One region of the Nocardia sp. NPDC051756 genome, then DNA from elsewhere that is predicted to be linked to it. Evidence: riboswitches for the same ligand, from Rfam matches in the RefSeq annotation. Region 1 holds a riboswitch; each other region holds the start of a gene.
What was found. Region 1 has a riboswitch for cobalamin ahead of AB0M22_RS34645 (ABC transporter substrate-binding protein). Riboswitches for the same ligand answer to the same signal wherever they lie in the genome.
Positions count from the first base shown of each region.

Region 2: another riboswitch for cobalamin. It lies ahead of metE (5-methyltetrahydropteroyltriglutamate--homocysteine S-methyltransferase); the one in region 1 lies ahead of AB0M22_RS34645 (ABC transporter substrate-binding protein).
Region 3: another riboswitch for cobalamin. It lies ahead of AB0M22_RS22275 (methylenetetrahydrofolate reductase); the one in region 1 lies ahead of AB0M22_RS34645 (ABC transporter substrate-binding protein).
Region 4: another riboswitch for cobalamin. It lies ahead of AB0M22_RS41370 (CbtB-domain containing protein); the one in region 1 lies ahead of AB0M22_RS34645 (ABC transporter substrate-binding protein).

Region 1 is NZ_JBFAYV010000008.1:431,551-434,752, reverse strand. It holds gene AB0M22_RS34645 (ABC transporter substrate-binding protein) at 1-1,065, opposite strand, end outside; cobalamin riboswitch at 1,102-1,229, opposite strand; gene AB0M22_RS34640 (SAM-dependent methyltransferase) at 1,437-2,273, shown strand; gene AB0M22_RS34635 (LysR family transcriptional regulator) at 2,277-3,137, opposite strand.
Region 2 is NZ_JBFAYV010000001.1:646,715-649,916, reverse strand. It holds gene AB0M22_RS03100 (pyruvate carboxylase) at 1-164, opposite strand, end outside; gene AB0M22_RS03095 (glycosyltransferase family A protein) at 280-1,155, opposite strand; cobalamin riboswitch at 1,455-1,594, shown strand; gene metE (5-methyltetrahydropteroyltriglutamate--homocysteine S-methyltransferase) at 1,768-3,202, shown strand, end outside.
Region 3 is NZ_JBFAYV010000005.1:737-3,938, forward strand. It holds gene AB0M22_RS22265 (DUF899 family protein) at 1-246, shown strand, start outside; gene AB0M22_RS22270 (helix-turn-helix transcriptional regulator) at 251-1,138, opposite strand; cobalamin riboswitch at 1,367-1,602, shown strand; gene AB0M22_RS22275 (methylenetetrahydrofolate reductase) at 1,737-2,738, shown strand; gene AB0M22_RS22280 (NADP-dependent oxidoreductase) at 2,872-3,202, opposite strand, start outside.
Region 4 is NZ_JBFAYV010000015.1:12,713-15,914, reverse strand. It holds gene AB0M22_RS41380 (alpha/beta hydrolase) at 1-688, opposite strand, end outside; gene mhuD (mycobilin-forming heme oxygenase MhuD) at 782-1,096, shown strand; cobalamin riboswitch at 1,175-1,330, shown strand; gene AB0M22_RS41370 (CbtB-domain containing protein) at 1,392-1,586, shown strand; gene AB0M22_RS41365 (CbtA family protein) at 1,577-2,395, shown strand; gene AB0M22_RS41360 (hypothetical protein) at 2,431-2,922, shown strand; gene AB0M22_RS41355 (OsmC family peroxiredoxin) at 2,984-3,202, opposite strand, start outside.

The sequences.
Region 1 (3,202 bases):
CACCGCGAACGACATCGAGGGCGGGTACAGGCCGGCTGCCGCGGCGAACTGACCGTTGCCGACATCGGCGGCGATGCCCTGGTAATCGATCGCCGCGGTGAACGCCTTGCGTACCGCGGTATCGGTGAAGATGCCCGCCTTGAGGTTCATTTCGACCAGCAGCGACTGCAACGCCGATGCCGAGGACAGCACGTGCATGTCCCGCTCACCCTGCAAGACCAGCTTGGCCGAGGTGGACGGGTAGAACGCCATATCGGCCTCGCCGCTGCGCACACCCGCCAGCCGGGCCTGCTCGTCCGGCACGACGCGCACGGTGACGCCCTTCAACGGCGGCGTTCCCTCCCAATGATTCTGGTACGGCGCGAGCACGAGGTTGTCCGGCGTCCAGGCGGTGATCGCGTACGGGCCGGAGTACGCGCCCGCGCCGACGATCTTCGCCGAGTCGCCGCCGGCCGCGTCCATCGCGGCGACGTCGTAGATCTGCAACGAGTTGTCCCGCGCCGCGAGCGCGGCGGGAACCATCGCGTTCGGGGTCGGCGTGGTGAGCACGACCCGTTCGCCGTCGGCGGTCACCTTCGTCGCCGGGTCGAGATACACCCTGGCCGCCGCGGACCGGGCGATCTGCCTGGTCAGCGCCGCGGCCACGGCGGCGGCGTCGACCGGCTTGCCGTTCTGGAAGGTGACGCCTTTGCGCAATGTCGCGATCCAGCGGGTGTCTCCGTCGCGGGTGACCGATTCGGCCAGCCACGGTGCGACCTCACCGTTCTCGGTGATCTGGAGCAGATTCTCCGCGACGCCCCAGTCGAACAGCCAGTTCGTGCCGGTGCCGATCGGGTCGAGCCCGGCGATCTTGTAGGAGTTGTAGATCGTCAAGGTGCCGTCGCCGGACGCCCGCAAGGCGCGGGCCGAGGCCGCTCCGTCGTCGCTCGACGCGCAAGCGGTGAAGACCATGGCGACTGCGAGCAGTCCCGCCAGCACAACGCCGAGCCGGGAACGGCGAGGTCGCCCGGGAGCATGGTCGGGTAGCCGCACGGCGCTGGGCCGGCGGCGGGTGTGCACGCGCATTCTCATCCTCGTGAAACTCGATCCTGAAAAGGGCGCAGGTATCCTGGCTCCCGGATCAACGCTCGCCTTCGGCCTTCCAACCCAGGAAGGTCGTGGCCATGAGATGAAGGTTCGCTACTCGGTCACAGTTGCGGGACAGCCCCGGATTCGCACCGGTGTTCCCTGCGGAAAAGAACCTAGCAGTACGTGACGATACGGCCCGCCACGCGCCGGGCCGGAAGTTCGCACTCTGCGTCCAAATCACCTGAGTAGAGCTATATTCGTGAACAGCGCATGCGGCGGCCGACCACACCGAGGCCGAAGTTCGACCGCATATCGCTGGGTGAGAGGACGTCACAATGGGCTCTGGTGATAGGCGGAGTAAACCGGGGATGTCCTTCGACCGGCCCAGTTCGGCGCGCGCGTACGGCTGGATGCTGGGCGGGAAGGATATCTACCCCGCCGACCAGAATATCCTGCTCTATATGCTCGGCCGGTTTCCGGAATGCGTCGACATCGCGCGACAGAACCGCCAATTCCTTTATCGCGCAGTCCGTTACCTGGTGGAGGAAGCGGGCATCAGCCAGTTTCTCGACATGGGCTGCGGGTTGCCGACCGACAACAACGTCCATCAGGTAGCTCAGCGGTTCAACCCGGACGCGCGCGTCGCCTATGTCGACGTCGACCCCATTGTGCTGGCGCACGGCCGCGCATTGCTGGCCGAATCGCGCGCACGGACCACTGTCGTCACCGCCGACATGCGCAAGCCCGAAACGATCCTCGCCGATCCCGACGTGGAGCGCCTGCTCGACTTCAGCGAGCCGATCGCGGTGCTGTACCTGTCGGTCGGCCATCACCTCAAAGACACCGACAAAGTCGGTCAGGGCGCGCGACATGTGTTGCGGCACATCATCGATACCGTCGCCGCGCCGGGTAGCTATCTCGCCTTCTCCCAGGTCGTCAGCGATGACGCCGAAGTCGGCTCCGCCTTCGCGGCGAAGATCGACGGTTCCGGGATTCCATGGCAGAGCCGGACGCCTACGGAGGTCGATGCGCTGTTCGATGGTTTGGAACCGGTCGAACCCGGTCTGGTCAATCTGGTCGAGTGGCGGCCCGATCCGGACCAGCCGCCATTGGAGCCGGTGCCGGAGCCGTTGCTGCGCTACGTCGGCGCCACCGAACACCGCAGCAAGGTCTACGAATACGGCGGGATTCTGCGCAAACCCTGAGCATCAGAGACAGGCCTGGATCGCGCGGATCAACGCGGTGGTGGCCGGTGGATCGGGGGGATCGCCGTAGGTGACCGCGAAGATCTGGCGGGGGTCCTCCGGGAGTTCGGTGGTGTGGATGCCGGGCATGCGGTGGGCGCGCAGGGCGAGGCCAGGCAGGGTGGCCACGCCCATGCGCGCGGCGACCAGCGCCTGCGTGACCACCATGTCGTCGCTGATCAACGAGATGCGCGGGGTGAAGCCCGCCCGCAGGCACACGGTGACCAGTTCGTCCTGGCAGCGAGCGCAGCCGCCGATCCAGGTCGAGTCGCGGTGGTCGGCGATGGTCTGGCCCGGCTCGTCGCTGACCAGGTAGATCGGGTCGTCGAGGAGATGGATCAGCCGGAGGCCGTCGTCCTCGCGCGGGGTGTCGGCGTAACGGAAGATCAACGCGACGTCGATGCGGCCCGCGCGCAGCAGGCGCAGTGCTTCGACCGGATGTTCGTCGACGAGGCCGAGTTCGATGCCGGGGTGGGCGCGGGCCAGCGCGGCCGCCGCCTTGGGCACGATGGTGCTGAGGATGGACTGGAATCCGGCCATGCGCACTCGGCCTGCCCGTAGTCCGACCTGCGCGGCGAGTTCGGTTGCGGCGGCGTCGACCCGGCCGACGATCTCCGCGGCGCGGACGGCCAGCAGTTCGCCTTCCGGGGTGAGCCGGATGCCGCGGCCGACCCGCTGGATCAGCTTCGCGCCGGTGGCGGCTTCCAGGCGCGCCAGGTGGTGGCTCACTGCGGGCTGGGTGTAATGCAGCTGTTTCGCGGCTTCGGTGACCGAACCGTGTTGTGCGACAGCGGCTAACACCGTGAGCTGGGTCAGGTTCAGCACATATCAAGAGTACTTATGTGTGCGTGGGGATTTTGGCATTAGACGTCATGTGAGGCGCGAGTGAC
Region 2 (3,202 bases), on a different contig from region 1:
CCCTCCTCGCCGATCTGGTAGGACTCGGCGGCCTTCGTCCGATGGACCGAGTTGCGGTCCTCGTACGGGAAGACGGCGACCGTCCCCACGCCGAGTTCGTAGGCCGCGCGAAAGGCCCTGATGGCGATCTCGCCGCGGTTGGCTACCAAGACTTTCGTGAACATTGGCCTAAGGTACCCGGACCCACCGCCCTCACAGACACGGAAGGCCCCTTCGCAAGCATCTTCACAACGCGGTCTAGCAGCGTTGCGAAGATCCGTTCATCGGGCCGTCACATCCTCAGATCCAGTGCATCGTGCGATACCGGAGCCCGCCGCGGAACTGACCGACCGCGAGGCCGATCATCAATCCGCGTTCCTCCGGAACTAATCCGCGGGTAAAAGGAAGCCGAATCATCCGTAACATAACTTCCGGCAGATGAATCTCGGGTAAACCATTCTTCGGAAATTCGGCATGCAGCCGCGCCAGACCGATTCCTCTGCTACGGCCTTGCCGATAGCCGGGCCGGAAGCCCTGGCGATACCGATAGGCGACGAGCGCCTCGGCGAGATAGCCGAGCCGGTACCCCTCACGATGCGCGCGCCAGCCGAATTCCAGATCCTCGTTTGCAGCGTAGCTGACATCTTGTCCGCCGAGCTTACGATAGACCTCGGCACGGCACGCCATGCTCGTCCCGACGATCACAGGCGCATAAACGCCAGGTGGCTGGAATTGGTCAGGCGCCGGGATGTTGGCGACGTGCCGCGGGTGCTCCGCGTTGAGCGAATCGCCCTCGATCGCAGAACAAGTGAGGTCGTAGCCCTCGTCCAGGAATCCGACCATGCGGCTGATCCAATTCGGGTGCGCGCGGTCGTCGTGATCACAGAACAGCAACGTCTCACCGGTTGCCTGCCCGGCTCCGACATTTCGTGCAAACGCGGCACCCGAGGTACCTGACGCGTCAACATATCGGAGTCCCAGCCGATCCCTCGCCGCGTGGCTTTCAATATGAGCCTGCACATCGACAGGTGAGCCGTTGTCGGCTATTAAAACGTCGAATTCACCCCGATAATCTTGACGTGTCAAGGCGTCGAGTTGCACATCCAGGAGGTCACGGCCCTCGGCCGTCCCGATGTACGTTGGAATGACGATCGATACCGACCGTTCAGTTACCACAAGCACTCCTGCTATCGATCCCCACGCCGGAGCCCTCCCCCGAGGAAGACAACCTTAGACATAAATAGGAAATTCGGGCCACACCGAACTTCCGTGGGCTTCCTCACAGACTTGGACAGATGACCAAACAGCGGCGCCGAGCCGATCGGCCTTCGCCGACTTCTCCGCCCGGCCCCACCACGCACCCGTCGCGCCCCCTATGCTGGTGGGTGCAGCTGGTTCACCGCGCGCGTACGAGATGGAGCCCCGTCGTCGTGTCGCGGAGCCGAGTTCGGCCGCCCCGAAAGGGCGGTCGGGCGAGAGGGAACCCGGTGGGAATCCGGGACTGTCCCGCAGCGGTAAGCAGGAACGACCGCCGTCACACGCACTGGGTGCAAGGCCCGGGAAGCGACGGCCAGTAGGTCGGCCGAGAGGCCGGTGCCTGTGAGTCCGAAGACCTGCCAGCCGTGTCGGGTACGCCGTATCCGACGGCCACCGCCTCGTGGATCTGGGCGCGCGGTTCTACCAGTACGTGATGCGTCGGGGCTCTGTTGTCGGAATCTCCTGACCTGTCTCCGGTAGCCGCGTGGCCCGTATGGCGACGGCCCACGACACCAGCACTGGAGAGACAACGTGACTGTTGTAAATCAGACACCGTTCACCGCAACGGTTCTCGGGCTACCTAGGGTCGGACCGCGGCGTGAGCTCAAGCGGGCCACCGAGGCCTACTGGGCAGGCAAGATCGACGCCGAGCAGCTCCATACTGTCGCGCGCGACCTGCGCCACGCCCAGATCACCGAATTACTTGCCGCAGGCCTGGATTCGATCCCGGTCGGCACCTTCTCGTACTACGACCAGGTGCTCGACACCGCCCTGCTGCTCGGCGCGCTGCCGCCGCGGGTGGCCGGGATCGCCGATCCGCTGGACCGGTATTTCGCCGCCGCGCGCGGCAACGAGACGGTCGAACCGCTGGAGATGACCAAGTGGTTCGACACCAACTACCACTACCTGGTCCCGGAAATCGACCAGGACACCGTGTTCGCGCTGAACCCGGAGAAACTGCTCGACGAGGTGCGCGAGGCGCTGGCGCTCGGCGCGCCCGCTCGCCCGGTGGTGGTCGGCCCGATCACCTTCCTCGAGCTGGCCAAGGCCACCGGCGGCGCGCCGCTGGACCGGCTCGCCGAGCTGGTTCCGCTCTACCGCGACCTGCTCGGGCAGCTGGCCGAGGCCGGCGTCGGCTGGGTGCAGATCGATGAGCCGGTGCTGGTCACCGACCTCACCGACGACGAACTCGCCCTGGTGCGAAGCACTTACACGGAGCTGTCCGCGGCGTCCGAGCGGCCGGCGATCGTGGTGGCGACCTACTTCGGCCACACCGATGCCGCGCTGACCGCGTTGGCGGGCACCGACATCGAGGGCATCGCGCTCGACTTCACCTCCGGCACCACCGTTTCCGATGTGGCCGGGGTGCCAGCGCTGGCGAGCAAGCTGCTGGTGGCGGGCGTGGTCGACGGGCGCAACGTCTGGCGCGCCGACCTCGACGCCGTGCTGTCCACCCTGGGCACGCTGCTGGGTTCGGCTGCGTCGGTGGCGGTTTCGACCTCTTGCTCGCTGCTGCACGTGCCGTACACGCTGGCCGCGGAGACCAAGCTGGACGAGCGGCTGCGCTCGTGGCTGGCGTTCGGCACCGAGAAGGTGGCCGAGGTCCGGCTGCTGGCCACCGCGCTGGCCGCGGGCACCGAGGCGATCGGCGCCGAATTGGCCGACACCCGTGCGGCATTGGCGACCCGGCACAGCGACCCGCGACTGAACGACGCGCAGGTGCGGGACAAGCTGGCGGCGCTCGGCCCGGACGCGATCCGGCGCGCCCCCGCCGACGAGCGCCGGGTGTTGCAGCAGGAACGGCTCCAGCTGCCGACGCTGCCGACCACCACCATCGGCTCCTACCCGCAGACCTCGGCCATCCGGCTGGCCAGGGCCGCGTTCACCAAGGGCGAGATCGACGAGGCGGAGTACGTCCGCCGGATGCGCGCCGAGGTCGCCGATGTGATTGCGCTGCAAGAGAAGC
Region 3 (3,202 bases), on a different contig from region 1:
ACCACCTTCAACGCCGACCTGAACGCCGAACGCCCCAACGGCGACCAGCGCCCGATGATCAGCGTTTTCACCCCCGAAGGCGACCAGGTCCGCCACCACTACACCCTGCCCGCGAACTTCCTCGACGACGCCCAACGCGGCATCGATCAACTCTCCCCCGTCTGGAACATCCTCGACCTACTCCCCGCAGGCCGAGGCGACTGGTACGCCGAAAACCACTACGCCGGCCGCGACCGCCGAGGCTGACCGCTCAGAGCTGCTCGGCGGCCGCGATCAGCAGGGCGCGTGACTGGTCCGGTCGTTCGGCTTGCACGGCGACCTGGTCCATCACCTCGCGGTAGACCTCCAGGTCGTCGCTGCGGTCCAGATAGAACGCGCTGGTCAGTTGTTCCAGGTAGACGATGTCGGGGAGTTCGCGCTCGGCGAAGCGGAGCAGGGTGAACGAGCTGCCCGCCGCGGCATGGACGCCGGCCGAGAAGGGCAGGACCTGGATCGTCACACTTGGCTTGTACGACACCTCCACCAGATGCTCGAGCTGCTTGCGCAGCACGTGTTTGCCGCCGATCGGCCGGTGCAGCACGGCCTCGTCCAGCACCGCCCACAACGTCGGTCCGCCGGGCAGCTCGAGGATCTCCTGACGCTTCGCGCGCAGCTCCACCCGTCGCGCCGCCTCCGCGCTCTGATGGCTGACGTCGATGACCGCGTGGGTGTAGTCCTCGGTCTGCAACAACCCCGGAACCAGTTGTCCCTCAAAGGTTCTGATCGACTGCGCGGCGCCCTCCAGGCCGAGGTAGGTCTCGAACCAAGGGGGCAGCAGGTCGTTGTAGTGATGCCACCAACCGGGCTCGTTGGCCTTGCGCGCCAAGTCCAGGAACATTTCGCGCTGATCCGGCTCGGTGACGCCGTACAGGGTCAGCAGGTCCAGGATGTCGCGATCCTTGTACCCGGTCCGCCCGAGTTCGAGCCGACTGATCTTGGCGTGCGAACCACGGATGTGATCCCCGGCCGCCGCCGGCGTGATGCCCTTCGCTTCGCGCAGCTTGCGCAGTTGCCCGCCGACCGCGATGCGCAACGCGGTCGGGCCGCGCTCCGCGACCCGCGAGTCGATCCCGTCGATCCGAACCGGTTCTGCGACCATGACCTCTACCCCGCTTCCCGAAAATCATCAGCGGTATCGCGCCCGTCTCGGTCCCGGACCACACCGCGCCCACCAGATGATATCGTGCCCGCCGCAACGCGTCCCGTGGCGCAATCAGGACACGTCACCGCGCCACGGCCGTCGCCGCTGCTTGGTGATCCCCCAGGACTTCGCTATATTCGCGGGTACAACTGGTTCGCCGGAGGCGGAGTCGAGGAGCCCCTGACCGCACGATGGCGTCGAACTGGTCGCGCGCGTCAGCGTGTGACCGGTGAGAGGGAACCCGGTGCAACTCCGGGACTGTCCCGCAGCGGTGAATGGGAACGACCGTCGTCCTGAGCACTGGGCGTACCGCCTGGGAAGCGACGACCGGTAGGACCAGCCTCGGCCGAAACGCCGGAGCCGACCCGAAACCGGGTCGATGCCCATGAGTCCGAAGACCTGCCGATTGTGCCGGGTACACCGTATCCGGCGGTCGTCGCCTCGTGGATCGGGCGTACGCCGAGTAGACCCGGGCACGGGATTGATGCTTCGTGGGCTCCTCAGCGTCCGGCTCGTTATTGGCGGCGGCCACTGGCCGCTGACCTGGAGTACATCCATGCATTCCATCCCTGGGCGTGACCGTCCGAATCACGGGCTCCCTGCTCGAATCACACCGGCAGTCCCCGGCGTCCCTTCGGTCGTCGAGAGCCTGCGCATCCACTCGGGGCCGCGGGTGCCGTTCTCGGTGGAGTTCAATCCGCCGCGCGACACCGCAGGCGAGGCGCGGCTGTGGCGCACGGTGCGGCAGTTCGAGCGCATGCATCCGGCGTTCGTCTCGATGACCTACGGCGCGGGTGGTTCGACCAAGGACCGCACCGCCCGGATCACCGGACAGCTGGCGCAGCAGACCACGTTGCTGCCGGTCGCGCATCTGACGGCGGTCGGGCACAGCATCGCCGAGTTGCGCGCGTTGGTCGGTTCCTACGCCGACTGCGGCATCCGCAATATTCTCGTGCTGCGGGGTGATCCGCCCGGCGATCCGCTCGGCGAGTGGCACAAACATCCCGACGGTGTCGAGTACGCCGAGGAACTGGTGCGGATCGTGCGGGATCTCGGCGACTTCAACGTCGGGGTCGCGTCCTTCCCGCAGGGGCACCACCACTCCCCCGACCTGGACACCGACGCCGCGTTCCTGGCCGCGAAACTCCGTGCCGGAGCGGACTATTCGATCACCCAGATGTTCTTCGAGGTGGATCACTATCTGCGCCTGCGCGATCGCCTCGCGGCCACCGACGCCGAGCAGGGCGCGAAACCGATCATCCCGGAGCTGATGCCCATCACCTCGATGCGCACCATCGCGCGCGCCGAGGAACTCAGCGGCCGCGCGCTGCCCGCGTCGATCATGCGGCGACTGCGCACCGCGGCAGGCACCGGCCCCGAGGAAAACCGCGCCGCCGTCCGCGCGGCCGGCATCGAGATCGCCACCGAGATGGCCCAGCACCTCATCGACGAAGGCGCCCCCTGCCTGCACTTCATCACCCTCAACTTCGCCAAGGCGACCAACGAGGTCCTCACCAACCTCGGCTACGCGGTCACCGCCGCGCCGCTCAGCGCCTGACGCCGCACCCCGTCGACGGGCCTGCCCGGTCGAGTCGCTGATGCTCGATCACCCGCGCGTTACTGCGTTCGCGCGGGTGATCGAGGGTGGCGGTGTTGTCCAGCCGCTCAATCGAATTCGCGGGCAGGTGTGCTCAGATGGCTAACAACAGCTTGCCGGTGTTCGCACCGGTGAACAGCATCTCGAGCGTTGTGCCGAACTGGGCGACGCCGCCTTCGACGATATGTTCGCGGGGCTTGATCTTGCCCTCGGCCAGCCAGTTCGAGATCTGGGCGATGGCCTCGCCGTAGCGGTCGGCGTAGTCGAATACGACGAACCCGGTCATGGACGCCCGGAAGACCAGCAGCGACATATAGCGGGACGGGCCGGGCGGCGGCTTGGCCGCGTTGTAGGACGCGATCGCCCCGCTGATCACGACCCGCGCGCCCTTGCGCAGGTTGGCCAGCGCGGCATCGAGTATCTCC
Region 4 (3,202 bases), on a different contig from region 1:
GGTCGTCGTGCACGAGATGCGCTGCGCCCGTGACGAGTACGTGCTCGGCATCGGGATGGGTCTCGGCCATCTGCCGCATCTGGCCGGGCGGGGTGATCGTGTGCTCGCCCTCGAGCAGCAGCGCGGGCACCCGGATGGCGTGCCACTGCGGCCAGAAGTCGCGACTCCCCCACTCCTCGGAGATGTCGCGGAACGTCGCGACCGACCCGTGCAGCCGGTATCCGTCCGGCCCGTGCGCGAACGAGTTCAGGAAGTACCGCCCGGCGACCGGCCCGAAGAACTTCAGCACCGCGTTCGCGTCCGGAAACGGCTGCGGCCACGCCTCGATCATCGCCGCCCAGTCCGTCGCCGTCCGGCCGGTGAAATCCGGGGCGATGTCCTCGATCACCAGCGCCCGCACCCGATCGGGGTGCGCCGCGGCGAACACCCAGCCGTGCAGTGCGCCCATCGAATGCCCGATCACCACCATCGGTTCGGTGATGCCCGCGGTCGCGGCGGCCAGATCGGCGACGAACGCCTCGGTGGTCAGCTCGTCCGGGGCCGGCCTGCCGTGCCCGGCCGCGTCGAAGGTGTAGACGTGGCCGTAGTCGCGCAGCCAGTCCAGCTGGTCGTGCCAGGTCCGGGCGCTGCCCATCAGTCCGTGCAACAGCAGGATCGGTACGCCCGCTCCGCCTTCGTCATGCAACACCCCGCTGATTCTGCCGGGCCGGGCCGACAGCTGCGCACAACCCCCGATACGGCCCATACCGGGCAGTCGCTCGCGGGTCGTATTGTCGAGCGCATGGCTGTTGTGAAGATCAACGCGATCGAGGTTCCCGAGGGCGCGGGCCCCGAGCTGGAGAAGCGGTTCGCCCACCGGGCGCACGCGGTGGAGGGCTCGCCGGGTTTCCTCGGTTTCCAGCTGCTCCGGCCGGTCGCCGGGGACAACCGGTACTTCGTTGTCACCCAGTGGGATTCGGAAGAGTCGTTCACCGCGTGGCGGGACGGCCCGGCGCGCGAGGCGCACGCGGGCGAGCGGCAGAAGCCGGTGTCCACCGGTGCGTCGCTGCTGGAATTCGAGGTCGTGCTGGACGTGACCGCCAAGCCCGCGGGCTGACCTTTCGACCATCGCCGGGCGGGCCGACCTGCCCGGCGACTCGCCCGACGCCGGGGCGCGACCGTGCTGGTCGTGTTGACGTCGGGTGCCTCCGGGTGTCACAGTTCGAATGACATAACGCGAGGGTGATGCGGTAATCCGGTGACATTCCGGAGCGGTCGCGCCACTGTGTTCCATGCACCGAGTCCCTGGGTGCCGGAAAGCCAGACACCGGCATCTTCGCACTCATTCGACGGGACGCTGAAAGCGCTGTGGAGGGACGAAGGTCCGACCTCGCGCATCCCTAGGAGGACACATGGCTATCGCGCATTCGCCGAGCCGGGCAAACGAAACTCTGGCCACTGTGCTCGTCACAGTCGGTGTCGTTCTACTCGCACTGCTCACGCTGTACCTGGTCGGCTTCGATCAGGGCGTCATCTCGCGCAGCGGGATGTACCTGCACGAGTTGATGCATGACGGACGCCACCTGCTGGGGCTTCCGTGCCATTGAATCCATCCCCTGCTGTCCCTCTGACCGGTTCGCTGAAGACTCTGCTGCTGCGGGGTCTGCTGGCCGGTCTCATCGCGGGTCTGCTGGCCGCGTCGGTCGGCTTCTTCGTCGGGGAACCGAAGATCAATGCCGCCATCGCCATCGAGGAAGCCAATTCCGCCGCCGCGGCGCATGCGCCCGGCGCGGAAGCGGAGGCGAGCGGCGGACATTCGCACGGCGACGAGGAAGAACCATTGGTGAGCCGCACCGGGCAGCAGGCGGGACAGTTCCTCGCCCTCGGCCTGGCCGGTCTCGCGCTCGGCGCGATCTTCGCCGCGGTCGCGAACTTCGCCCGCCGCTACAGCACGCTGTCCGGGCCGAAGCTGGCGCTGGCCCTCGGGCTGGGTGGCTGGGCCGCGATCGTGGCGGTGCCGTTCTTCAAGTACCCGGCCAATCCACCCGCGGTCGGTGATCCGGAGACGATCAATCAGCGCACCCTGCTCTGGCTGGCGGCGGTGCTGCTCGGCCTGGCGGCCGTCGGCATCGGCGTGTACGTCTACAAGGTGCTGCGCGGTCAGCTGAGCACCCTGCGGCTGATCGGCGGGGTGGCCGCGTTCGTTCTGGTCACCATCGTCGGCTACGTCCTGCTGCCCGGCGTCAACGAGGTGAAGGCGGACTTCCCGGCCGCGTTGCTGTGGCAGTTCCGGGCGGCCTCGCTCGGTGAGACCGCGACGCTGTGGGCCTGCCTGGCCCTCGGCTTCGCCGCGCTCAGCGAATTCGCCACGCGCAGTGATACTCCGGTACGAGAGTCGATCGCTACCGCGGGCTGATCCGCATCCAGGAGACGAAGGGCAGTGTCGGTGTCATGACCGGCACTGCCCTTTCTCTTTGGCCCGCACCGCTGCGTACGGGCGCTCCCACGCAACCACCGCGCGCCGTCCTCGTCGCCTTCGTCGGCCTGGTCGTCGCGCTGCTCGCCGGCGTCGCCGAGGCCATCGAGCAGGCCGCGCTGCTGCTGGAACGCGACGAGGTCGACGTGGCCGGGCTGGTCACCGGACTCGCTGTGCGACTGGGGATCTACCTGGTCGTACTCGTCGTCGCGATCCGGATGACGCACGGCGCCCGCTGGGCTCGGCTCCTGCTGACCTTCGGCATCGGCGTGATCGGCCTGCTGTCGCTGATCGTCGAACCGCTGGCGGCGCTGCTGTCCGCGGACAAGTTCGGCGACCTGTTCGCCCACCTCACCGTCGAGTCCGTGGTGATCGGCCTGTTCCGCACCATCCACGTGGTGGCGGTGCTGATCGCCGTCCCCGCGATGTATCACCCGGCCGCCCGCCGATTCTTCCGCCGGGCCTGAGCATTTCGCGCAAGCACATGGCTCCCCGCACACCCGAGCGGATGTGCGGGGAACCAAGCAACTACGCGAGGGCCGCGTCCAGCAGGATGTGGTCGACGCCGGCCAGGGCCTTGCTGACCGGGCAGCCGGCCTTGGCGGCCTCGGCCGCGGCGGCGAACGCGTCGGCGTCGATGCCGGAGACCTTGCCGCGCACGGTCAGCTTGATGCCGCTGATCCGGAAGCCGCCGGCCGGGTCCGGGCCGAGGGTCACGTCGGCGCTGACATCCAGGCTCTCCGGGGT